Regions from separate parts of the Caproicibacter sp. genome, predicted to be linked through region 1. Evidence: predicted binding sites of a transcription regulator. Region 1 holds the regulator's gene; the other holds the start of a gene.
The links. The regulator NrdR, encoded in region 1, represses ribonucleotide reductase genes. The targets are predictions, from matches to a motif close to CACNANATNTNGTG.
Positions count from the first base shown of each region.

Region 1 (12,334 bases):
CAGTTTCGCGCGCTGTCCGCCGCTCAGCTTGCCAATCGGGGTAGCCGTCTGTTCCTCGTCAAAGCCAAGCCCAAGGAGCGCGGAACGCGCACGGCTTCGAAAGGTCAGCCCGCCGTCCGCAATGAATCTTTCGTTTAAGACGGTTTGCCGATCTACAAGAGAATCAACGTTTTCCGGGCTGCCGTTGAGAAGGATCTGTTCAATTTCTTCCAGCTCGTGCTCCTGGGCAAGAAGTGTTGAAAACACCGTGAGGACTTCATCCAGAGCGCTCCTGTCAAGGTCGCGGCAAACATGCTGTTCCATATAGCCGAGCGTCGTTTTTCCTGCGGCCGAGATGGTTCCTGCATCCGGGGACAATTCTCCGGTAATCAGCTTAAACAAGGTCGTTTTTCCGGAACCGTTGCTTCCGATCAGTCCGACATGGTCGTTTTCCTGTATTTCAAAGGAAACATCGCTCAGCACCACCTGCGTACCGAACGATTTTTCCAGATTTCCGATGCTGAGGTACCCCATGCTCTATCCTTCCTATGTACACTGCTTGTCAAGCAGGATTCACGGCTTTGATCGCCGTTCCAATCATTATAACGGAATTGTCGGCTGAAATCAAGGACGTGCGCGGCTCCCGGGCAGTTTCCCCTTTACAGATACATTTTTAAAAGCTCAATGTTTTTCTGACTTGCGGCCAGGTATTCTTCTGCAAGCTTTCGGCTTTCCGTGTCGTCGTCGGCGGATCGGTTCATGGATTTCACCAGATCTTTCATCGCGGCGTCTGTACAATGAATGGCAATCTGTGCAATATGAGGGGCGCTTTTATTCCATGAGGTATCCATTCTAATGGAATCACGAAGAACCCGTTCCATCAGTCCCGGCTCATCTTCCGGATTAAGTCCGCTTCGGCACAGAATTTCCGCCGACTTTGCCGCGGTGGAGCGGTAAAGTTCTTGCTGCCGTTGAACCTGATATTTTAAGCTTTCGTCTTTCACGAGAGGGAGGACCAGCTCGGCCGCCTCCATGCTTAAACGGGAAACGCGAAACAGTTCGTTCACGATCAGATTTCTCTTTTTGTCCCGCCGCATAGAGTTCTCTTCCTTCCTTCATCATCTTCACTATATTAGGATACCCGTGACCGATCCTGTTTAATCTGGACTTTTGCCCCTGGCTGGAATATAATAACCAGGAGGTGATTTTATGAGGGCCGGCATTTCCACGGCTTGTTTATATCCGATGTTGCTTGAAGACGCTTTTTCTGAATTGCTGAAGCTGCAATTTCACGAATTTGAAATTTTTATCAATACATTCAGCGAACTGAAGCCGGATTATGTCAGGGAACTTCGTCTCAAGGCGAAGGATACGGGCAGCCGCATCAAATCGCTGCACCCGTTTACTTCCGGATTTGAAAGCTTCATGCTGTTTTCCGATTACGAACGGCGGTTTCTCGACGGCCTTGAAATCTATAAAAGATATTTTGAGGTGTGTAATTTGCTGGGCGCCGAAATATTTGTCCTCCACGGCAAACGAAGCGAAAAGCGCTCGCCTGCCGCCGATTTGCAATATTATGAACGGTACGTCCGGCTGTTTCAGCTGGGAAAAAAATTTGGTGTCACCGTTGCACAGGAGAATGTAAATAATTTTTTAAGCGACGACCCGTCTTTTATCTTTAAAATGAAAGAACACTGCGGCGAGAACTGCGCTTTTGTCCTTGACATTAAGCAGGCGGTCCGAGGCGGGCAGGATCCGTACCGGATTTGTGCCGCGATGGGAGACAGAATCGTTCACGTCCATATGAATGACAATATGCCCGGATCGGACTGCGTGCTTCCCGGCTGTGGAACAATGAATTATCCGGCACTGATCCGCATGCTGGAAAAATTCAGCTTTGACGGGGACCTGATTATTGAGGTATACCGGAAAAATTTCACCCGGATGGAAGAGCTTGTTTCGGCTAAACATGTTGTTGAAGAATTATTATGAAAGATTTCATAGTTTTGCTTGATATTCATACTGAAAATTGGTATAATTAAGCAGAGGTGATCCAAGCGATGAAGTGCCCATATTGCGGTTACGCAGAAAGCAAAGTAATCGATTCACGCCCGACGGACGAGGGGGAACGAATCCGCAGACGCAGGGAATGCCTGAAGTGTTCCAGACGTTTCACCACCTATGAGGTGATTGAAACGGTGCCCATCGTTGTGATCAAAAAAGACAAATCACGAGAGGCCTTTGACCGCAACAAGCTGCTGAACGGATTGCTGCGGGCTTGTGAAAAGCGCCCTGTTTCTATTGAAACGCTGGAAAAAATCGTTGATGAAATTGAAAATATGCTTCAAAATTCTCTGGACCGCGAAGTACCGTCCAGCCTGATTGGTAAATATGCCATGGAAAAATTAAAAGCGGTCGATGAAGTTGCATATGTCCGCTTTGCTTCTGTTTATCGCCAGTTCAAAGATGTCAACACGTTTATGGACGAACTCAACCGGATCATTAAAAATAAATCGAAATAATTTTTCTGCCGCTTGAAAACGGAAGTTCAGCCGCCAATTGTGAAAAAGTTGGGCGGCTGTTTTTGTGCATCGAAACCACCGGCAGTGCCGGTGAGAGCAAAAGAGCTTTTGCTTTAAACGCCCTGCCGACCCGTCGTTGGGTATCGTGTGAAAAAAGAATCGTCATTCTGTCTTTGGCGCGTGGAATCTGGCAAGAATAACTATATTTAGCGATGAAATGCTTTACTTTGCACTATCCATCATGTAAAATAAGAGAAACTGAATAGGAGTGTTGGAATTGCAGCCAAAATATAAACGAATCTTATTAAAATTAAGCGGCGAAAGTCTGGCTGGTTCGAAATCCCACGGGATTGATTTCGACAAGGTTCTGGAAATTTGCAGGCCAATAAAACAATGCGCTGATATGGGAATACAGATCGGCATAGTTGTGGGCGGCGGAAATTTCTGGCGCGGGCGCAGCAGCGGCAAAATGGACCGTACGCGGGCCGATCATATGGGAATGCTTGCCACCACAATCAACGCGCTTGGCGTGGCGGATGCACTGGAGCAGCTTGGCGTTCAGGTCCGTGTTCAGACTGCGATTGAAATGAGACAGATCGCTGAACCATATATCCGCAATCGGGCTGTTCGTCATATGGAAAAGGGGAGAGTGGTGGTTTTCGGCTGCGGTACAGGCAACCCGTTCTTCTCCACAGACACGGCCGCAGCCCTGCGTGCCGCCGAAATCGACGCGGATATCGTACTGAAAGCAACCATGGTTGACGGCGTTTATGACAGCGATCCAAAGACAAACCCGAATGCGGTAAAATTTGATTCTCTGTCTTTCCTTGATGTGCTGAACCGTGGCCTGCAGGTAATGGACAGTACCGCCGCTTCCCTTTGCATGGATAACCATATTCCAATTCTGGTGTTCAGCATCGACCGGCCGGAGAACATTGTAAAAGCGGTCTGCGGCGAGCCGATTGGAACAATTGTAACAGTTGTAAAGGAGGATTAGTCATGAAAGAAATATTATCTGATGCCGAGAGCCGTATGAAAAAAAGCATTTCCGTTCTTTCGGGCGATTATGCCGCGATTCGCGCAGGCAGGGCCAATCCTGCTGTCCTGGACAAAATTCGGGTGGATTACTATGGCGCGCCGACCGCGATCAATCAGCTTGCCGCTATTTCCGTCAGTGAAGCGCGTGTCCTTACCATTCAGCCGTGGGATGCAACCGTGTGCAAATCGATTGAACGCGCGATAGAAACTTCCGAACTGGGGATTAATCCGCAGAGCGACGGCAAAATCATCCGACTTACGTTTCCACAGCTTTCTGAAGAAAGACGCCGCGACCTCGTGAAAGAAATCGGTAAAATGGCGGAGGAATGCAAGGTCGCGATTCGCTCGATCCGTCGTGACGCGATGGATAAGCTGAAAGTGAAGAAGAAAAACTCTGAGCTGACGGAAGACGATTTAAAAACGGCTGAAAAGCACACGCAGGAACTGACAGACAGGTATTGTAAGGAGACGGATAAGGTCTTCGAAAATAAGAAACAGGAAATTTTGGAGATATAAAATTCATGACGGCAAAAATATTGCCCGTACATGTGGGAATTATTATGGACGGCAACGGCCGCTGGGCGAAAGAGCGGGGTCTTCCCCGCTCTGCAGGCCATGCGGCCGGAGCGGCGGTTTTTAAGACCATCGTCCGCTATTGCAATCAAATAGGAATCCGTTATCTGACGATTTACGCGTTTTCAACCGAAAACTGGAAGCGCCCGCAGAATGAGGTTTTGACGCTGATAAAGCTTTTCAAGCAGTATCTCAGCGATGCCTTAACGAATTTCCTTGATGAAAATATTCAGGTTCGCTTTCTTGGCGATGAAACAGCCTTTGATCCCAGGCTGAGGGAGTTAATCGACGAGACAGTCCGTGTATCCAAAAACAAGACCGGAATGGTTTTGAATATTGCTTTAAATTACGGCGGTCGTGCAGAGATCCTTCAGGCGGCAAAGGCGTTGGTTCGGGATGTTCAGAATGGCAGTTTGCCGCCGGACGAAATTGGGGAAGAGGACTTTGCCCGCAGGCTGTATACTGCCGGACAGCCTGACCCTGATTTGATCATTCGCCCTAGCGGAGAACAGAGAATTTCCAATTTTCTTTTGTGGCAGTCCGCATATACCGAATATATTTTTATGGATACTCTTTGGCCGGATTTCAAGCCGAAAGATCTGGATCGAGCACTGGATCTCTATGCCGCCCGCAACAGGCGCTTCGGAGGGATTTGATTGAGAACAAGAGTTACATCGGCACTGACCCTGATTGTCTTTCTAGCCGCGATCGTTATCTGCAACAGCACGCTTCCGCTTGCTTTGAATTTTGCGATCGGCCTGATCTCCGTTCTTGCGGTGAATGAAATTATCACCGCGCTGGGTCTTGCCAAAAATCTGATCCTTCTGATTCCCAGTCTGCTTTTTTCTGCGGTGTTTCCATTCCTTTCAACTCCCTTTTGGCATGACGCCGCTTATTTTCTCTACACCGTAATCATTTTTTCCGCTTTGATTTTATATCATACGGAGATTACTTTTCGCGAAGTCGGCGTAATTTACAGTATGTCTTTGCTGATTCCGTCCGCGTTGGGAACAATTATCAGCTTAAGAGAAATCGGCGGCAGCCATGGGATGTTTTATGTGATTATAGGAATCTTTTCCGCGTGGACGGCGGACGTCGGCGCTTTTTTCGCGGGGACCTTTTTCGGAAAACATAAGCTCTGCCCAAATATCAGTCCGCATAAAACCATAGAGGGAGCCATCGGCGGGCTTCTTCTGAATGTTGCCGCCATGCTGGTTTTCGGTTATTTATTTCACGCGATCTATTATGCTTACAGCGTGAATGTGTCATACCTGCCTCTTGTTCTGATCGGAGTTTTCGGAACAGGCATCTCGATTCTTGGCGACCTGAGCTTTTCACTGATCAAGCGCAGCTGCCATATTAAAGATTTCAGTGAAATTATCCCGGGGCACGGCGGAATTCTCGATCGTTTCGACAGCGTGATCTTCGAAGCTCCGTTTGTTTATATCCTGGTTCAGCTGCTTCCCATCGTTTTAAGCTAAATTTCTCATAGATTGCAATAATCAAAACAATTGGTGAATAATAATGAAACAATGTTTATCCGTTTTGGGATCCACGGGGTCCATCGGCACCCAAACTTTGGATGTCGCGAGAAGACTGGGTCTGAAAATCTGTGCGCTGGCGGCAGCAAAAAACGTCGGCCTGCTGGAAGAACAGATCCGGGAATTTCGCCCCCAGGTTGCAGCGGTCTTTGATCCGGCCGCTGCTTTAAAACTAAAAACGGCGGTCAGCGACCTGCCTGTCAGGGTAGTGCAGGGAATGGACGGCTTATGCGAAGCGGCCTGCCTGCCAACGGCAGGCCTTGTTTGCAATTCCGTCGTCGGAATGGTCGGACTTCGCCCGACTCTTGCGGCGATTCGCGCCGGAAAGGATGTAGCGCTTTCCAACAAGGAAACACTGGTAGCCGGCGGCGCGCTGGTCATGCGGGAAGCGGAAGAGCGACATGTTCGGATTCTTCCCGTTGACAGCGAACATTCCGCGGTATTCCAATGTCTGCAGGGCAGTCCCGGGAAAAAAGCAATTCGCAGGATCCTTCTGACAGCTTCCGGCGGACCTTTTTTCGGAAAAACATTGCAAGATTTGAAAAGCGTAACTCCGGAACAGGCGTTAAAACATCCGAACTGGCATATGGGGCCGAAGGTTACGATTGATTCCTCGACCATGATGAACAAGGGCCTGGAAATTATTGAAGCCTCCTGGCTTTTCGGACTCCCGGATGATAGAATCGACGTACTGGTGCAAAGGGAAAGCGTCATTCATTCCATGGTGGAATTTGAAGACCGGTCCGTAATCGCGCAGCTCGGTGTCCCCGATATGCATCTTCCGATTCAGTATGCCCTCACCTATCCGGAACGTCTTTCCTCCGATACGGATATTCTTGATTTGGCAAAATACGGTACTCTGACATTTTCAAATGCGGACGAAAAGACGTTTCGCTGTCTTGCGGCGTGCAGACGCGCGCTAAGGCGCGGTGGCCTTGCGCCTGCAGCGGCGAACGGAGCAAACGAAGTGGCAGTGAAGCTGTTTTTGGACCACAAGATTTCCTTTTTGGAAATTGGAGAGTTGGTTTGGGAAGCGATGGAGCATCAGCCTGACGTGGATGAGGTGCGGAGTGTCGAAGATGTTCTGCGGGCCGATGCGCGTGCTCGCAGTTTCGTTTTGAGCAAAGTTACTACCTGAGAGGTGATTATCATCATAAAAGCAATTTTGATTATCATTGCTGTTCTGCTATTCGGATTTATGATTTTTATCCATGAATTCGGCCATTTTTTTACCGCTAAGTTATGCGGGATTCGAGTCAATGAATTTGCGATTGGAATGGGGCCTACCCTTTTTCATAAACAGGGAAAAGAAACTCGTTATTCCCTTCGCCTGCTGCCGATCGGCGGCTTCTGTGCCATGGAGGGTGAGGACGAAGAAAGCGCCGATACCGGGTCCTTTGGCCAAAAGCCTGTTTGGAAGCGATTCCTGGTCGTTGTCATGGGAGCCGTCATGAACATTTTGCTCGGGCTCGTTTTAATGATGACGATCTTGGGGCAGGAAAGCGCGTTTTCTTCCACCACCGTTTCGCAGTTTGATCAGAATTCGGCGCTGCAGCAGGCCGGATTGAAGAGAGGGGATGAATTTATCTCCGTCGACCATTACCGGATTTATGGGGACCGTGACCTGAGCTTCGCCCTTGCGACGGCAAATCCTAATTCCGTTGATATTGAAGTGCTGCGGAACGGGAAAGCACTCACATTCGACAATGTCAAATTCAACAGCCGGAAAGTGAACGGCAAGAGCATTCTTACTTTAGACTTTTATGTGCTGCCGATCGATAAGAATTTCGGCACGCTGATTACAAAATCTTTTCAGGATACGGTTTCCACGGTCCGCATGGTTTGGTACAGCCTCGTGGGATTCGCAACCGGAAAATTTGGGTTTAATGATGTTGCGGGGCCTGTCGGAGCGGTCAGCGCGATCAACCAGGCTGCTTCCGCCGGGCTTGCACAGAGTTTTATTGCGGGACTCAACAATATTCTGTATATGATTATGGTTCTGACCGTCAACCTTGGAGTAGTCAATCTGATGCCTTTTCCCGCGCTTGACGGGGGAAAAGTTCTGTTTCTTTTCGTGGAGGCCGTCCGCCGCAAGCCTCTGCAGCAGAAATACGTCGGAATTGTTGAAACGGCGGGATTTTGCCTGCTGATGGGTTTTATGGTAATCGTGACCTATAGCGACATTCTTCGTTTAATTACAGGAAAAGGATTGGGCGGAGCATGAGAATTTCAAAAACAGTCCATGTCGGGTCTGTCGCGGTGGGAGGCGGAGCAAAGATTACGGTGCAGTCGATGCTGAGCCGTCCCGCTGTCGATCTGAACGGAAATGTCTCCCAGGCCAAGGCTCTGGAAAAAGCGGGATGTGAGATTCTGCGCGTCGCAGTGCCGAATGCCGAATCGGCTGCTCTGATCCCTGCAATCAAGCAGTCGGTAAATATTCCGCTGGTCGCGGATATTCATTTCGATTACCGTCTTGCACTTGCCAGTGCGGAGGCGGGAGCCGACGCAATCAGAATCAACCCCGGCAATATCGGTTCCGACGAACGCGTCAGGGAAGTGGCGGCCGCCTGCGCCGACAGACAAATACCGATTAGAATCGGCGTGAATTCCGGCTCTCTTGAAAAGGAATTGCTGGAAAAGTATGGCGGACCGACCCCGCAGGCGCTTGCGGAAAGCGCTTTGCGCCATGCTTCCCTGTTGGAAAAATTTCAATTTGATGATATTGTCATATCGATTAAATCGTCCGATGTCAATCATATGATTCAGGCGAATGAACTGATAGCGGAACAATGCGATTACCCGCTTCATCTCGGTGTAACGGAAGCGGGCAGCGAACGAATGGGACTGATTAAATCTGCGATCGGTATCGGTTCTCTGCTGCAAAGGGGGATCGGCGATACGATTCGAGTGTCTCTAACCGCTGATCCAGTGCGCGAAATAGAAGCCGGCATCGATCTTTTGAAAGCTCTTTCTTTAAGGGGAGGAATTCGGATTGTTTCGTGCCCTACCTGCGGCAGGACCCGGATCGATCTGATTTCCATTGTAGATGAAGTCGAGAAGTGCCTAGCCGGCTGCACGAAGGATTTGACGGTTGCTCTGATGGGCTGTGCCGTCAACGGACCGGGGGAAGCCAGAGAGGCGGATATCGGAATTGCCGGGGGTGACGGAGTAGGGTTGCTTTTTAAAAAAGGGAAAATTATCAAAAGAGTTCCGGAGGATCAACTGGTCGAAACTCTTTTACGGGAAATCGAACAAATGTAAAGGATGAATGTCGCTTGAAGAAGTTTGGAGATTTTTTTCACGAATACATAGATATATCCCGGTTTCCGGAACCGGTTCGGGAAGGCACGATCGCTTCTATTCAGATCGATTCGGCCGTTAGAATGCTTACGGCAAATGTCCTTTTTCCCGACCTTGTGGAACGGAACATCCTGGATCATGTGGAACGCAGCATTGTCTCCTGCAAGCCGCTTCGTCTCTCAAAAGCCTGCGTGAAACCAACATTTCCGCAGGCTTCTTTTTCAACGGAATATTTTCCGAGCCTGATTATGGAGCTGAAGCGCCGTGAAGCAAGCCTGAACGGAACTCTGACGGATTCCGAGGCAAAGCTGGAAAACGGAAAGCTGCTGATCGAGCTTAAACATGGCGGCGGAGACATGCTCTTGGCCCGCCATGTGGATAGAATGCTTACCGAACTGATCCGTGAGGAATTCGGAATCAGTCTGGTCGTTGAATTCGGCGGCGTTCTGGCTGCGGAGGAGGGTGCGGCGGCGTTTATTAACAGAAAGCTTGTGAAAGAAGAGGCTCGCCGCAGACAGGAAACTTCTGAACAGATCGAATCGGAAGAAGCCTCCCTGAGGCAGAAAACCACCGCCAAAACCATCAGCGTCCGCGAAGGGGATACGCTGTACCCCACGGTTATTCTTGACAGCGCAAGAGAAATTTACGGACATCTGCCGCGGGCCAAACCGATCCCAATTTCAAAGATCACTCCGGATATCGGCAGTGCAACCATATGGGGAGAAATATTTTCTGTGGACCAGAAGGCGACGCGCGACAGGCAGCGAAAGATTTATTCCGTCAATATTACGGATTACACCAGTTCCATTACGCTCAAGATTATAGAGATGGCAACCCAGTGCAAGATGCTGGACACACTGGCAAAAGGAATGTCTGTTCTGGTGCGCGGCGATGTGGAATACGACAAATATGACCATGAAATCGTCTTGCGTCCCAAAAGCATTGCGACTGTAAAGCAGGTAGAGGTTACAGACGATGCTCAGGACAAGCGTGTGGAACTGCACATGCACACCACAATGTCCGCCATGGACGGAGTCAACTCCGCATCAGACCTGATTCACAGAGCGGCCAAATGGGGGCATACTGCTGTAGCAATCACGGACCATGGAGTTGCGCAGGCCTATCCGGACGCGATGAACGCGGCGGAGGAACTGAAAAAGAAAGGCCAACCGATTAAAATCCTTTATGGTTCCGAAGCCTATTTCGTCAATGATCTGGTTCCCGCTGTCAAAGGCGATTCCGTCAGGGAGCTTTCCGGCGAATTTATCTCGTTTGATATTGAAACGACAGGTCTGAGCCCATCCGCGGACCGGATTACGGAAATCGGCGCGGTTCGCATTGTAAACGGCGAAATAACCGATTCCTTCGACTCATTCGTCTACCCGGAACGCGGAATACCTGCGAAGATAACCGAGCTGACTGGAATCACGGACGAAATGGTAAAGGATGCGCCTTCGGAACGTCAGGCGTTGGAACAGTTCTTTCAATTTTGCGGAAAAGATGCGGTGCTGATCGCCCATAACGCCGATTTCGATACCTCTTTCATCCGGGTAGCCGCCGGGCGAAACGGCTTTGAATTCACAAATACATACATAGACACCGTTCCGATGTGCCGTTCGCTTCTAAAAGGAATTAAAAACGCTAAGCTCGACACGGTCGCAAAATATCTGAAACTCGATCCCTTCAACCACCACAGGGCCTGCGACGACGCCATGGTACTCGGTCAGATCTTTTTAAGGCTGATTCAGCGTTTACAGGAGGATACCAGCGCAAAAACGGTGCAGGATATCAATAGCTGCCTTGCCGGCGGCGATATTAAAAAGATGAAGTCATACCATATGATCCTGCTGGCGAAAAACCAGATCGGTCTGAAAAACCTGTACAAACTGATATCAAAGTCTCATCTGGAGTACTTCTACCGGAATCCGAGAATCCCGAAATCGGAACTGATCAAATACCGGGAAGGTCTTTTGGTCGGCAGCGCCTGTGAAGCCGGAGAACTTTACCGGGCAATCACCGGGGCGCAGCCTTGGTCCACTCTGTGCGAAATTGCGTCGTTTTACGACTACCTGGAAATTCAGCCGGTCGGGAACAATCGTTTTATGGTGCGGGAGGGGCTTGTTCCCGATGAGGAAAAAATCAAAGGGTTTAACCGCACCATCGTAAAATTAGGTGAAAAGCTGAATCTGCCGGTTGTCGCAACCTGCGATGTTCACTTTATGGACCCGAAGGACGGGGATTACAGGAAAATCCTGATGCAGGGCCTCGGCTTTAAAGATACGGACGAACAGGCGCCGCTATATTTTCGGACAACGAAGGAAATGCTCCGGGAATTTGCCTATTTGGGAAAAGAAAAAGCCTATGAAGTCGTCGTGACGAACACCAACAAAATTGCAAATATGGTTGAGGAAATCCGGCCGATTCCCGAGGGGACGTTTCCGCCGTTCATCGAAGGAGCGGAGGAACAGCTTACGAGCATCACATGGACGCGCGCGAAGGAACTGTACGGCGACCCTCTGCCGGAGCTGGTTCAGAAAAGACTGGAACGCGAGCTGGGTTCTATTACGAAACACGGTTTCTCGATTCTTTACATGATTGCTCAGAAGCTGGTCGCGGATTCCGTGGCGCACGGTTACCTGGTCGGTTCCCGTGGGTCGGTCGGTTCGTCTTTCGTTGCCAATCTGGCGGGCATTTCAGAGGTAAACCCGCTGGAACCGCATTATGTTTGTCCAAACTGCAAGCACAGCGAATTTGTAACCGACGGCAGCATCGGCAGCGGGTTTGATCTTCCGCCGAAAAAATGCCCGGTCTGCGGTGCGGAATACAACCGGGACGGGCATACGATTCCGTTTGAAACCTTTCTTGGCTTCGACGGGGACAAGACCCCCGATATCGACCTGAACTTTTCCGGCGAATATCAGTCGAGCGCCCACCGCTACACGGAAACGCTGTTCGGCAAAGATCACGTGTTCAAGGCCGGGACAATCGCTACGGTTGCGGATAAGACGGCGCTGGGCTTTGTGAAGAAATATGAGGAAGAAAAGGGGCTTGTCCTCCACAGGGCGGAAGAGCTCCGCCTGGCCACCGGCTGCACGGGGGTCAAGCGAACGACAGGGCAGCATCCCGGAGGAATGGTGGTCGTGCCGAAGGGAAAAGAAGTTTTTGATTTCTGCCCGGTTCAGCATCCGGCCAACGACCAGAATTCCGACAACATTACGACTCATTTCGATTTTCACTCCATTCATGACACGATTTGCAAGCTGGACGAGCTGGGCCATGATGTTCCGACGATTTACCGCTATCTGGAGGATTACACCGGAATTCCCGTCATGGACGTTTCCATGAGCGACCCGCAGGTCATGTCGCTGTTTACCTCCACGG
Region 1 covers NZ_JBJKOP010000047.1:54,249-66,582, reverse strand. The annotation lists gene ACLQ3M_RS13440 (ABC-F family ATP-binding cassette domain-containing protein) at 1-513, opposite strand, end outside; gene ACLQ3M_RS13435 (hypothetical protein) at 639-1,076, opposite strand; gene ACLQ3M_RS13430 (sugar phosphate isomerase/epimerase family protein) at 1,189-1,971, shown strand; gene nrdR (transcriptional regulator NrdR) at 2,040-2,501, shown strand; gene pyrH (UMP kinase) at 2,779-3,498, shown strand; gene frr (ribosome recycling factor) at 3,501-4,055, shown strand; gene ACLQ3M_RS13410 (isoprenyl transferase) at 4,061-4,768, shown strand; gene ACLQ3M_RS13405 (phosphatidate cytidylyltransferase) at 4,769-5,593, shown strand; gene ACLQ3M_RS13400 (1-deoxy-D-xylulose-5-phosphate reductoisomerase) at 5,637-6,791, shown strand; gene ACLQ3M_RS13395 (M50 family metallopeptidase) at 6,795-7,877, shown strand; gene ispG (flavodoxin-dependent (E)-4-hydroxy-3-methylbut-2-enyl-diphosphate synthase) at 7,874-8,914, shown strand; gene ACLQ3M_RS13385 (PolC-type DNA polymerase III) at 8,929-12,334, shown strand, end outside.

Region 2 (12,334 bases), on a different contig from region 1:
CCGGCATTTCGTTTGAAATCACGGTGTGGTCACGGAATACGCTCAGCATACCGTCAAAAATATGGCACAAGCCTTTGCCCCCGGCGTCGACAACGCCGGCGCGTTTCAGAACGGGGAGGAGCTCCGGAGTTTTGGCAAGCGCTTCCTGTGCTCCTCTGCAAATGGCTTCCCATACCGCTACGGGGTCGTCATCGTCAAGCGCGGCGGCCTTTCCTGCTTCGCATGCGATCCGTGAAACGGTCAGAATCGTGCCTTCGGTCGGTTTCATAACCGCCTTATATGCGGCCTCCACGCCAACGCCGAGAGCCGAGGCAAGGTCGGAGCCGCCGACTTCCTCCATCCCCTCCACGCCTTTCGCGAATCCGCGGAACAGCAGAGAAAGAATAACGCCCGAATTTCCCCTCGCGCCGCGCAGAAGGGCGCCGGAGGCGATCTTTGCGACTTCCCCGGCGGAACTTGACGTTGTTTTAGCCAGCTCTGCGGCGGCGGAGCCCATCGTCATGGACATATTGGTTCCCGTATCTCCATCCGGGACAGGGAAAATGTTAAGTTCATCGACCGATGTTTTATAGCGGATTATATTATTTGCACCGGATATGATAGCGTTTTTCAAATCAATCCCGTTTATCACTTTGTCAGCACTCCCTCAATTCTAACAGCGGTTAAAACCCGGTTCGGTCCGGTTTCATATCGACTATTATACCATACACTTCCATTGGATTCAATCTTTAATAATTTGCCGGAATGAAAGCGGAAAATAAAAATATCCCCACGTAAAGTGAGGATATCGGCATGTATTACCGGGGTTCTACGATGAGCTTGATTGCGGTGCGTTCCTCGCCGTCGATTGTGACGCTTGCAAAAGCCGGGGTACATATTGCGTCAATTCCCGATGGCGCCAGATAACCGCGCGCGATAGCTATGGCTTTGATAGCCTGATTGGTGGCGCCGGCGCCGACGGCCTGGATTTCCACCGCGCCGGATTCCCGGATGACCCCCGCAACCGCGCCGGCAACGGAATTAGGCGCCGATTTTGACGACACTTTTAAGATTTCCATAAGCTATCCTCCAACTTTTTTTAATAGTAATATCATAAATCGAAAAAAAAGTTTTTGCAAGATATTTTATAAAAAATAATTATATTATCAAAATTTAGACAGCGATATTACCAAACTTTATCATGAGATTTGTAGCCTTTCGATGGAAATCGTCTTTCCCGTCTTTTCATCGATGGAAAAAACAGCGCCGTCAATCCGGCAGTCGCCGTCCGCCAGCTCAAAGCGGACCGGCATTTTTGTCCTCATTTTCTGAATAGTAAGTTCCGGTTTGACCCCCAGCACGGATTGAACCGGGCCGGTCATTCCCAGGTCCGAAAGATACCCCGTGCCACCGGGAAGAATTGTTTCATCTGCGGTTTGCACATGGGTATGCGTGCCGAAAACCGCCGTAACACGGCCGTCGAGGTAGTAGGCCAGAGAACGCTTTTCTCCGGTCGCCTCGGCATGAAAGTCAACCAGTGTGATTTTCGGTACGCCCGCCGAGAGAATCCGGTCGGCAGCGTCGAAAGGAGATTCCATGCTTTCCATGTAAACAACTCCGATCAGATTCAGAACGCCTACCTGAATCCGCCCGAGATCGATGACTTCAAAACCCTTTCCGGGCGCGGAGGAAGGAAAATTCGCGGGGCGGAGCAGAGCCGGGCAGGAATCGTAAAGATCGTAGCTCTCCCTGCGGCGAAAGCTGTGGTTGCCTGATGTAATAACATCCACGCCGCTGTCGAACAGATGATGAACGGACGCGGGGGTCAGTCCGTTGCCGTCGGCGGAGTTTTCCCCGTTCGCGATGACCAGATCGATCCCTTTCATTTTTTTGACGGCCGGCAGGTGACTGCGCAGAAAATTGCAGCCGATGCTGCCGACCACGTCTCCGATTGCCAATATATTCACTTGATTACCCCCAAAGATGAAAACTCCGGATAAAAAAAGGGAACAGCACTCTGTTCCCCTGTCGTTCCAAAATGTTTGCACAGGAGAGAAGTTCCTCCTGTGCCACAGCCTGCACCGCAGCTTCAGCTGACGGATGAAATTTCATTTTGCGTATTCAATCGCTCTGCTTTCACGGATTATGGTAACCTTGATCTGGCCCGGATATTCCAAATCACTTTCGATTTTTTTACAGATATCCCGTGCCAGAAGCACCATTTTGTCATCGCCGACGGATTCCGGTTTTACCATGATCCTGATTTCGCGGCCCGCCTGAATGGCATAGCTTCGGTCGACTCCGTCAAACGAGGAGGCAACGGCCTCCAGCTTTTCCAGACGCTTAATGTAGTTCTCCAGGTTTTCCCGCCTTGCCCCCGGCCGCGCCGCGCTGATTGCGTCTGCGGCCTGAACCAGACAGGCGACGATCGTTTTGGCTTCAACGTCTCCGTGATGGGCCTGTATCGCGTGTACCACCGCGTCGCTTTCCTTATATTTGCGAGCCATATCGACGCCGATGTCGACATGGGAACCTTCGATTTCATGATCCAGCGCTTTGCCGATATCATGCAGCAGACCGGCTCTGCGCGCAACGGTTGGGTCCAACCCGAGTTCGCTTGCCATCATGCCGGCAAGATAGGCGACTTCAAGGGAATGGTTCAAAACATTCTGGCCGTAGCTGGTGCGGTAACGCAGCCGTCCCAGCAGCTTCACAAGTTCAGGGTGTACGCCGTTGACGCCGGCTTCAATCACGGCGTGCTCGCCTTCCTGCTTAATGGTGGCGTCCACCTCTCGACGAGCCTTTTCGATTGTTTCTTCAATCCGTGCGGGATGAATTCTTCCGTCTGCAATCAGGTGTTCCAGGGCGATGCGAGCCACTTCGCGGCGGACCGGTTCGAAACAGGACAAAGTAATCGCTTCCGGCGTGTCGTCGATAATCAGGTCGACGCCGGTCATGGTCTCAATCGCGCGGATATTTCTTCCCTCGCGGCCGATAATCCTGCCCTTCATTTCATCATTCGGCAGCGGCACGACGGAGATGGTGGCTTCCGCGACATGGTCCGCGGCGCAGCGCTGAATTGCGGTCGAAATAATCTCCCGCGCGGCTTTTTCTGATTCTTCCCTCGTCTGCTGATCGAATTCCATCAATTTGACAGCTTTTTCATGAGTTAACTCATTTTCAAGATTGTTCAGAAGATAATCCTTTGCCTGATCCTTGGTGAAACCCGAAATCCGTTCCAGCATTTCAAACTGACTCTTTTTCAAAGCTTCCGCTTCGCCAAGGCGTTCTTCCACATGTTTCAGCTTATTGTTCAGGATTTCATCCTTGGCTTCCAGACTTTCCGTCTTTTTGTCAAGCGTCTCTTCCTTTTGCTGAATGCGGCGTTCCTGCCGCTGTATTTCTTTCCGGCGCTCATTCAGTTCGCGCTCGGATTCCGTCCTTTGGCGGTGGATTTCATCTTTTCCCTCCAGAATTGCTTCCTTTTTCTTCGCTTCCGCCGTCTTGATCGCATCGCTTACAATCCGCTTTGCTTCCTGCTCCGCCGAACCGATGGTATACTCGGCAATCTTTTTGCGGTGAGCGACCCCCCCGAGGAAGGATATAACCGCGGCCACGGCGGCGGCTGCGACGACAGCGATAATACAGGTAATGAGAGTAACAGTCAAATTTTGGCACCTCCTTTTCCTTTTCTTCATAATAAAAATTTAATAAATCATAAAAATTGGGTATCATGGGTGCGTTATCCCATAAAATGCAAAATATTGCATCATAAAAATAATTGTATTACTTTCCATGCCGGTCTGTCAAGAAATTTGCTTAGAAATGCTTCCTGAGTTTTCATAATTTAGGACATGCTGCAAAATGATTGCCGCATTGTTTGGAAATCCGGTTGCCACGTTGACATTTTATGCATAAGGTGCTACTATAATAATCATTATAAAAGATCTTTATATTCAGGGATTCATGAAAACTGAAAAAGCTGAAAATGTTGACGAGGAAGCCTCGCCCGGGACCCTGCTTCAGAGAGCGTGCGTTATGAGCTGAAAGCGCATGCAGCAGGACGGAGGAAGGCTACCGCCTCCGAGTGTACACCGAAGCGAGAGCAAAAGGTGTGCCGGCCGCCGCCGTTATCGGGCCGCAAGGAGGGCAAAAGCATGGCTTTTGTCGAATTGGGTGGAACCGCAGGATCAATACCCTGCCCCAGGATTTGGGGCAGGGCTTTTTTATTTTTCAAAGGAGTGTAACAGGATGATTCATGTCTGTTTAAAAGGCGACCTTCGCGACTATGAAAGCGGAACAACCGTTGCAGAGGTTGCAAAATCCATCGGCGCCGGGCTTTATAAGGCTGCGTGCGCCGGAAAAATCGACGGAAAAACGGTTGATCTGCGCACGCCGCTCTACAGCGACTGCAGTCTGGAAATTCTGACGTTTGAAGACGCCGAGGGAAAACGCGCTTACTGGCACACCACGTCCCACATCATGGCGCAGGCGGTGAAACACCTGTTTCCGGAGGCGGGCTTTGCCATCGGCCCCGCGATTGAAAACGGCTTTTACTATGATTTCGACCTGCCCCGCACGCTGACCCCGGAGGATCTCACCGCCATTGAGGCTGAAATGAAAAAAATCATCAAGCAGAATTTGCCGCTTGAGAGGTTTGAGCTGGACCCGGATGAAGCGATTGAACTGATGGAAAAGGAAAACCAGATTTACAAGGTGGAGCTGATCAGGGAACATTCCGGCAAGGGAGAAAAAATCAGTTTTTACCGGCAGGGCGATTACGTCGACCTGTGCGCCGGCCCGCACCTGATGACAACCGGCCAGGTCAAGGCGGTCAAACTGACCAACTGCACCGGCGCCTACTGGCGCGCGGACAAAAACAATAAGATGCTGCAAAGGGTTTACGGCATTTCATTCCCGAAAGCCTCCGAACTCGATGCATACCTGACGATGATGGAGGAAGCAAAAAAGCGTGACCACCGCAAGCTGGGCCGCGACCTTGATCTGTTCGACATTTACGACGAGGGCCCCGGCTTCCCGTTCTTTCTGCCGAAGGGCATGGTCCTGCGCAATCTGCTTGAAAACTTCTGGCGCGAGGAGCACGCGAAGCACGGCTATCAGGAGATTCGCACCCCGATCATCCTGAGCAAAGACCTCTGGCTTCGCTCCGGGCACTGGGATCATTATAAGGACAACATGTACACGACAAAGATCGACGACGGGGATTACTGCATTAAGCCGATGAACTGCCCCGGCGGAATGCTGGTTTATAAGCGCAAGCTGCATTCCTACCGCGACCTTCCGGAGCGCGTGGCGGAGCTGGGGCTGGTGCATCGGCACGAGCTTTCCGGCGCTTTGCACGGCCTGATGCGCGTTCGCTGCTTTACCCAGGACGACGCTCACATCTTTATGACGCCGGAACAGATTGAAAGTGAAATCCTCGGCGTGATGGACCTGATCGACAGCTTTTACAAAGTGTTCGGTTTTGAATACAATCTGGAACTTTCCACGCGCCCGAAAGATTCCATGGGAACCGACGAACAGTGGAATATGGCGACGGACGCGCTGATTCACGCCTTGAAAGCGAACGGAAAGCCCTATGTTGTCAACGAGGGCGACGGCGCGTTTTACGGCCCGAAGATCGATTTCCATCTGCGTGACTCCATCGGAAGAACCTGGCAGTGCGGTACGATTCAGCTTGATTTTCAGATGCCAGAGCGGTTCGACCTGACCTATACCGGCGCCGACGGCGAAAAGCACCGCCCGGTTATGATTCACCGCGTTATTTTCGGAAGTATCGAGCGGTTTATCGGAATTTTGACGGAGCATTACGCAGGAGCGTTCCCGCTGTGGCTGGCTCCGGTTCAGGTCAAGGTGCTTCCGATTTCGGACGGCACGCAGGAATATGCCCGGAAGGTGGCCGATGAGCTGGCCGCGGCGGGCCTGCGGATGGAACTTGACACGCGCAATGAAAAAATCGGCTACAAGATTCGCGAGGCGCAGCTTCAAAAGATTCCTTACATGCTCGTAATCGGTGAAAAGGAAGCTCAGAACGGGGAAATTTCCGTTCGCAGCCGCAAGGGCGGCGACCTGGGCGCCATGAGCCTCTCGGAATTCGTGAAAAAGGCTTCAGAAGAAGTTGCGACAAAAGCAAAAGACTGATTTCCAGAATAATGCAGCGAGAGGGCCGTATCCGCATAAACGGATACGGCCCTCCTTTTGCAGCCTTAACCTTAGCTTTTCCTCTTTGATTTAATCCACTCAGCGAAAAGATATATCAAAAAACATGCGGCGTAAGCGAAACTGAAATTTAATAATGCATGAATCCACAGGGGCGGATAGGTGTTGTTGTAAAACCATGGGCGCAAAAGCCTGGGCAGAACGGTGCCGCCAATCGCTACCCCAAGGCTGACGCCGATGGCGGATTTCAGGGCTCTTTTGACCACCAAATCCCTCCTCAGTAAAATTGACCGTTTCGGTTGTTATCAGCAAGTTTTGGCTGTCCGTCTTGACGACGAGATTAAAACCTCGCGAGGCTTTCTCATTTGGCCGGATGTAATTCACGATGATGTTGATCATTGGGTCGTCGTTACAGTTTGCGTCAGTTACTTATGTTCCTCCCCGCCGTCGGCGGGGGAGGAACATGTCCATATTCGCAATCTTAGATGATATCATACCATAAATTTTGTTTCACAGCGTTAAGTTTTCGCAGATTTTAGGCAAAGGGCCGGCAGGATGGACCGGAGCCCTTGGGCTTATACGGCAGAATGTCAAACTATATATAGATTTACTATTGACGATTCAGTCAATATATTGTATGATATGAAAACAGATTAAGAAAGAAGGCTGTTTGAAGATGCAGACGAATGTAACGGTTACCGGAAATGGATTGGCAGAATCAGAGGTCAATAACTATATTCAGTATGTCAATCAGAAGAATCCGGGCAGAGTCATCAAATCTCTACAGATTGAGCCGGACGGCGAGTATGTGAACCTGTCCTATGAGCTGGAGCCGGTTCCGTTTGAGAGGATCCGCCGGATCACAGGGTATCTGGTCGGAACAATGGACCGCTGGAACAACGCAAAACGCGCTGAGGAGCGGGATCGCGTCAAGCACGGCATGTAATACTTTCATTTTAGGAGGGCGATTGCTCCGATTTATGGTTTTTCTCTGAAGAAAGGGAAATGCTAATCGACGGGGTGATCGTGTTTATGACTGAAATTGACCCAAAAATGAAAGATCGATTTAATTCTCTGTCTGAGGGTTTGAAATCGGAGATCATGAAGCAGAATGTTCAGATCCGCAGCCTTCAGGACCTGATTCACTGCCTTGAGAAAATCGTAAAAGAAGGCTGACGAAGAGAACGCCGCGCGGCTGTAGCCGCGCGGCGCCTCCTTGTTATATGGAAATTTAGAGTTCGTCCCTGTTTTTCAGCATGTTGTCCAGCTCATCCGCTAGATGGACGATCTGCTGAACCGCGTTGGAGACGTCCTCAAGTGCTTTTGCCTGCTCGTGAGATGTGCTCAGGGTCACTTCGGAGTGGGTTACCGTCTCGCTGATGGATTTTTTAATTTTTTCCGTCAGCAGAGAAATTTCATTGGCTGTTTCTTTGGAATTATCCGAAAGGTTTTTAATCTCTCTGGCTACGACCGCAAAGCCTACGCCCGATTCGCCCGCGTGGGCCGCCTCGATGGAAGAGTTAATGCCGAGGATTTTCGTATTCATCGCTATTTTATTGATCAGCGCAAGAATATTTCCGATTTCGGTATTAAATTTCCCAATCTGTGTAATTTCCTGATTTAAATCTTCCTGCTCGCCCATAATACTCTGTGAAGACGACGCGAGTTCTTCCAAAGTGGCGGAGATTTCAACAAATTTGCCGGCAAGCCTTTTTGCGATCGCTTCCAACTGCAGTCTTGCGTATCCGCTTTGCGCGAGGGAATTTACGACAATAAAGAGAACTTCTGCCGCCGCCGAGATGCGTTCGGATTTGGTTGCTTCAATTTCATGAACGGCTTCCACCAGCCCGGATTCGCTAACTCCGATTTCCTGGGCGGTCTTTCGGTATATTTCTTCCTCCGGGCTGCCGGCAAGGCACTGCCCTCCGAGCACGGTGCCGACAAGCTCGCCGCCCACCATGATGGGAGCCGCGAAATCAATCAGTCCGGCGTGGCAGTTGCCGATAAAGGGCCGTCCGGTTCTGGCGGCTTCTAAGCCCATTCGATGATGCGATTCCGCACACCGGCTGTCTCCGATTGTGGATTTATGTATAAATTCGGTGCAGAACTTTGTGTAAGAGCTGGGCTGGGTGACCGGATTCCCGTTGCGGTCAACCGTGACGCTCGCGCAATTCATTCCTTTGGCAAAATTATCCTGAAATTTTTGCAACAGGACAAGATCCACAATATCTGTGATTTCCAATGCCTTTAAATCTATTTTTTCATGGTCCAGAAGCTTAATCACAAGTCCATCCCCTTTTTAAACTATTTTATCATTTAATGGAAAATGTTATCAGTTGAAAGGAATTATAAGGAATTAATCGGAATGGTAATAATTTCCTGACTTTTAATTAAAGGGATTTTTATGGAACAATTTAAAAGAATACCCGCTCACATCGGTATCATTCCCGACGGAAACAGAAGATGGGCCCAAAGAAACGGATTTAAGAAAGAAGACGGGTATCGGTACGGCATTCAGCCGGGGTTTGAGCTTTATCGTCAGCTGCTGGAATGCGGTGTGAAAGAAGCGACTTTTTACGGCTTCACCAAAGACAATAATAAAAGGGCAAAAGAGCAGCGCGACTCATTTACGAAGGCCTGTGTGGATGCTGTCGAACTATTAAGCGGCAAAGACGCCAATTTGCTGGTCGTGGGAAATGCGGAATCGCCTGCTTTCCCAACGGAACTGAAAAAATATGCAAACCGAAGGGTTTGCTTTGGCAAGGGAACAATCAATTTGAATTTTCTGGTGAATTATGACTGGGAGTGGGATATAAACGGCCTTGCACAGAACGGGCGGATCAAATCGTCCGGAATTCCAAGAATGGATCTGATCATCAGGTGGGGCGGGTGCAGGCGTTTAAGCGGTTTTTTGCCTGCCCAGTCGGTTTATGCGGATTTTTACATCATAGACGACTTCTGGCCTGATTTCAAACCTTCACATTTTTATGAGGCGCTGCGGTGGTATCAGAGCTGTGATGTAACGCTGGGCGGTTAGCTCTTCAAATGTTCATAAAAAATTCATAATTTTATGTTATTATGTAAACAATACTTTAAGATGAAATTGAATTACGGGAGGTCTAAAATGAAAGTGAACTCTAAGATTGCGCTGCAAAGCAAGTTAAGGGTGTTCCTGGCTTATTACCATACGGCCGAAAAAGAAAATGATCAGGAACGCAAGGACAAGCTGGAGCCATATATTGAAGACCTCCGGGAAGAAATTAAAAATACGGAATAAGCAGGCAGAGGCTCCGTTTGGGAAAACCCAAACGGAGCCTCTGTTTTTTTGATCAGGAGTTGTCATTTCGGCCGTAACCTGCGCCGAAGCATCCCCGTCCGCCGGCGTAGCCGCCGCCGAAACCTGTCCCCGTGCCGCCGCAGGATTCCTGCCGCTCTTCCATTTCATTCAGAATTTCGTCGGCTCTTTCCTGCGTGATGGTTCCGTTTTCAACCTGCTGGTCGAGAATATCTTTTCTATTATGCAGCCGGTCGTCCTTGAATTCATCCAAAACCCCCGCTTCGCTTGCAATCGCTCCATAGGTTTTGCCGGTATTCAGTCTTTCCTCGGTTACGCTCCCAGAGGTTCTTCCGGTTAATGCTGCAACGGTCTCGGCAGGAGATTGGTGATTCGACGCGGCGTACGCGGAAATCGAAACGGTACCCGCCATAAGTGCCGTCACGCCAATCACAACAGCTTTCTTCCAACTTTTCATTGAAGTCTTCCTTTCTGCATTTCAATTTTTACTGCATTGACATGATACCGCTGCTCTGTGGCGAAAATATGTTTTTTCTTTTTTATTTGTCGAACATTTTCAATTTGAATTTTACAAACACGATCAGATATTATAAAATCAATTAACAATGAAATTGTAAAAAGGGTGATTCTTTTGCAGACCCTGTTAATTGCAGACGACAACCGCCAAATTACGTCTATTTTGGAAGAATACGCAAAAAAAGAAGGCTTTTTGCCTTCGGTTGCTCTGGACGGACAGCAGGCGCTGGAATTATTTCACAAGCTGCAGCCTGACCTTGTACTTCTCGACGTAATGATGCCGAAAATCGACGGGTTTGAAGTATGCAGGGAGATTCGGAAGACCTCGAACATCCCGGTCATCATGATCACCGCGAGAGGTGAGGACTTTGAGAAGATCATGGGTTTGGATATCGGCGCGGACGATTATATTGTAAAGCCGTTTTCCCCAGCGGAGGTAATGGCCAGAGTGCGGGCAGTGATGCGGCGGATTTCAAATGCCGACGGGCAAAAACAGCAGGCGGTTTTTGTTTTTGATAACCTGAGTGTCAATCTGGAGCAATATGCCGTTACAATCGGCGGGCAGGATGTTTCGCTGACGAAAAAGGAAACAGAATTGCTTTGGACTCTTGCAACCAATCCGGGAAAAGTGTTTTCACGGGATAACCTCCTGAACAGTCTTTGGGGGTATGACTACTACGGTGACAGCAGGACGGTCGATTCCCACATCAAACGGCTCCGTGCCAAATTGGACGCATTTGCTCATGAAAACTGGGAAATTAAAACGATCTGGGGCGTTGGTTATAAGTTTGAGGGAAAATCATGAAGAATAAAATTACACGCAAGCTGACTCTTTATTTTTCGTCGGTTTTGCTCCTGTTCTCCGTGATTATCGGCAGCGTTTTTTTTATACTGTTTCAGAATCACACGATGACGCTGCAAAAGTCGGAATTGCAGAAACGTGCTGAAACAATGGCGGGGACGATTTCTAAGTATTTGAGCGGTTCCGGTGGAGCAGGCGGAGGAATGATGGGGGGAGGGCAGATGGGGTACGGCGCTTACCTGCATTTTCTCGACGATATTGCCATGACCGATGTCTGGGTTGTCGATGAAAATCTGAATTTGCTGACCAGCGGAACGATGGGAGAAGGAAACTATCAGTATTCCGATCTGCCGCCCGACGCCGAGGCCGTGGTAAAAGAAGTATTCCAAAACCGGATAACCTTCAGCGAGGGCTTCAGCGGCCTTCTGAACAAACCGACTCTTACGGTGGGGACTCCGATTCGTTCCGGGGGCAGGGTAGTCGGCGCGCTTCTGCTCCATTCTCCGGTGGAGGGGATTAACGAAGCGGTTTCACAGGGATTTCTGATTCTTGCTGCCAGCATACTCACCGCGCTGCTGCTGTCCCTGCTGCTGTCGGGAATCCTCGCGGTAAGTTTTACAAAGCCGCTCAGAAAAATGAAGGATACGGCTCTGAGCCTTGCAAACGGGGATTACAGCGCCAAAACGGAAGTGCGCCAGAAAGACGAAATCGGCGAGCTGGCGGGCGTGATCGACGTGCTGAGCGAACGGCTTGAGGCGGCCAGACGGGAAAGCCAGAAACTGTATCGCCTCAGGCAGGATTTCACGGCGAATATTTCCCACGAGCTGCGAACTCCCGTTACCGTGATCCGGGGATCGCTGGAAGCTCTTTGCGACGGTGTGGTGACGGACCCGGAACAGATCGGCAGCTATCACCGTCAAATGCTCAGCGAAAGCATGTTTCTGCAAAGGCTTGTAAACGACCTTCTGGATCTGTCGCGCCTGCAGAATACGGATTTTCAGATTGAAATGCAGTCGGTAAATTTATGCGATGTTCTCAATGATGTGGTGCGAAGCGTGCAGCATTTGGCGGAGCCGAAAAATATTGAAATTATTTTGCAGGAAAGCTCGCCGATCTGTACCGTGACGGGTGATTACGGCCGGCTGCGTCAGATGCTTTTGATCATTTTGGATAATGCGGTCAAATTTTCTCCCAACGGCAGTGCCGTGACGGTAAAATCAGAGGATCAGTCCGTTTCCATCCGCGACTGCGGAATCGGAATTGCGCCGGAAGATCTTCCTTATATCTTCGACCGTTTCTACAAGACAAGGTCGGAAGAAAATAAAAGCGGTTCGGGCCTTGGGCTTGCGATTGCCAAACAGATTGCGGACAGACACGGCATTCAGGTTTTTGTCGAAAGCGAACAGAGGAAAGGAACCGAGTTTCGGTTTCAGTTTCCGCAGAATTACGGCAGGAGCCGTCGTTAACCTCTTTTTCTTTGCGTTCGGATGTCTCGGCGGGGTTACGCCCATCAGTTTTTTAATAAACCGGTTTTATGTGATCTCCTTTCGCATATATTTTGA
Region 2 covers NZ_JBJKOP010000008.1:109,649-121,982, forward strand. The annotation lists gene ACLQ3M_RS01340 (DAK2 domain-containing protein) at 1-631, opposite strand, end outside; gene ACLQ3M_RS01345 (stage V sporulation protein S) at 798-1,058, opposite strand; gene ACLQ3M_RS01350 (TIGR00282 family metallophosphoesterase) at 1,179-1,946, opposite strand; gene rny (ribonuclease Y) at 2,088-3,677, opposite strand; gene thrS (threonine--tRNA ligase) at 4,231-6,141, shown strand; gene ACLQ3M_RS01365 (hypothetical protein) at 6,241-6,558, opposite strand; gene nrdD (anaerobic ribonucleoside-triphosphate reductase) at 6,836-7,105, shown strand; gene ACLQ3M_RS01375 (molecular chaperone GroEL) at 7,165-7,335, shown strand; gene ACLQ3M_RS01380 (PocR ligand-binding domain-containing protein) at 7,391-8,443, opposite strand; gene ACLQ3M_RS01385 (undecaprenyl diphosphate synthase family protein) at 8,564-9,196, shown strand; gene ACLQ3M_RS01390 (hypothetical protein) at 9,284-9,436, shown strand; gene ACLQ3M_RS01395 (DUF2680 domain-containing protein) at 9,489-9,911, opposite strand; gene ACLQ3M_RS01400 (response regulator transcription factor) at 10,086-10,775, shown strand; gene ACLQ3M_RS01405 (ATP-binding protein) at 10,772-12,238, shown strand.
Region 2: the regulator NrdR is predicted to act here: its motif matches at 6,784-6,797, upstream of nrdD (anaerobic ribonucleoside-triphosphate reductase).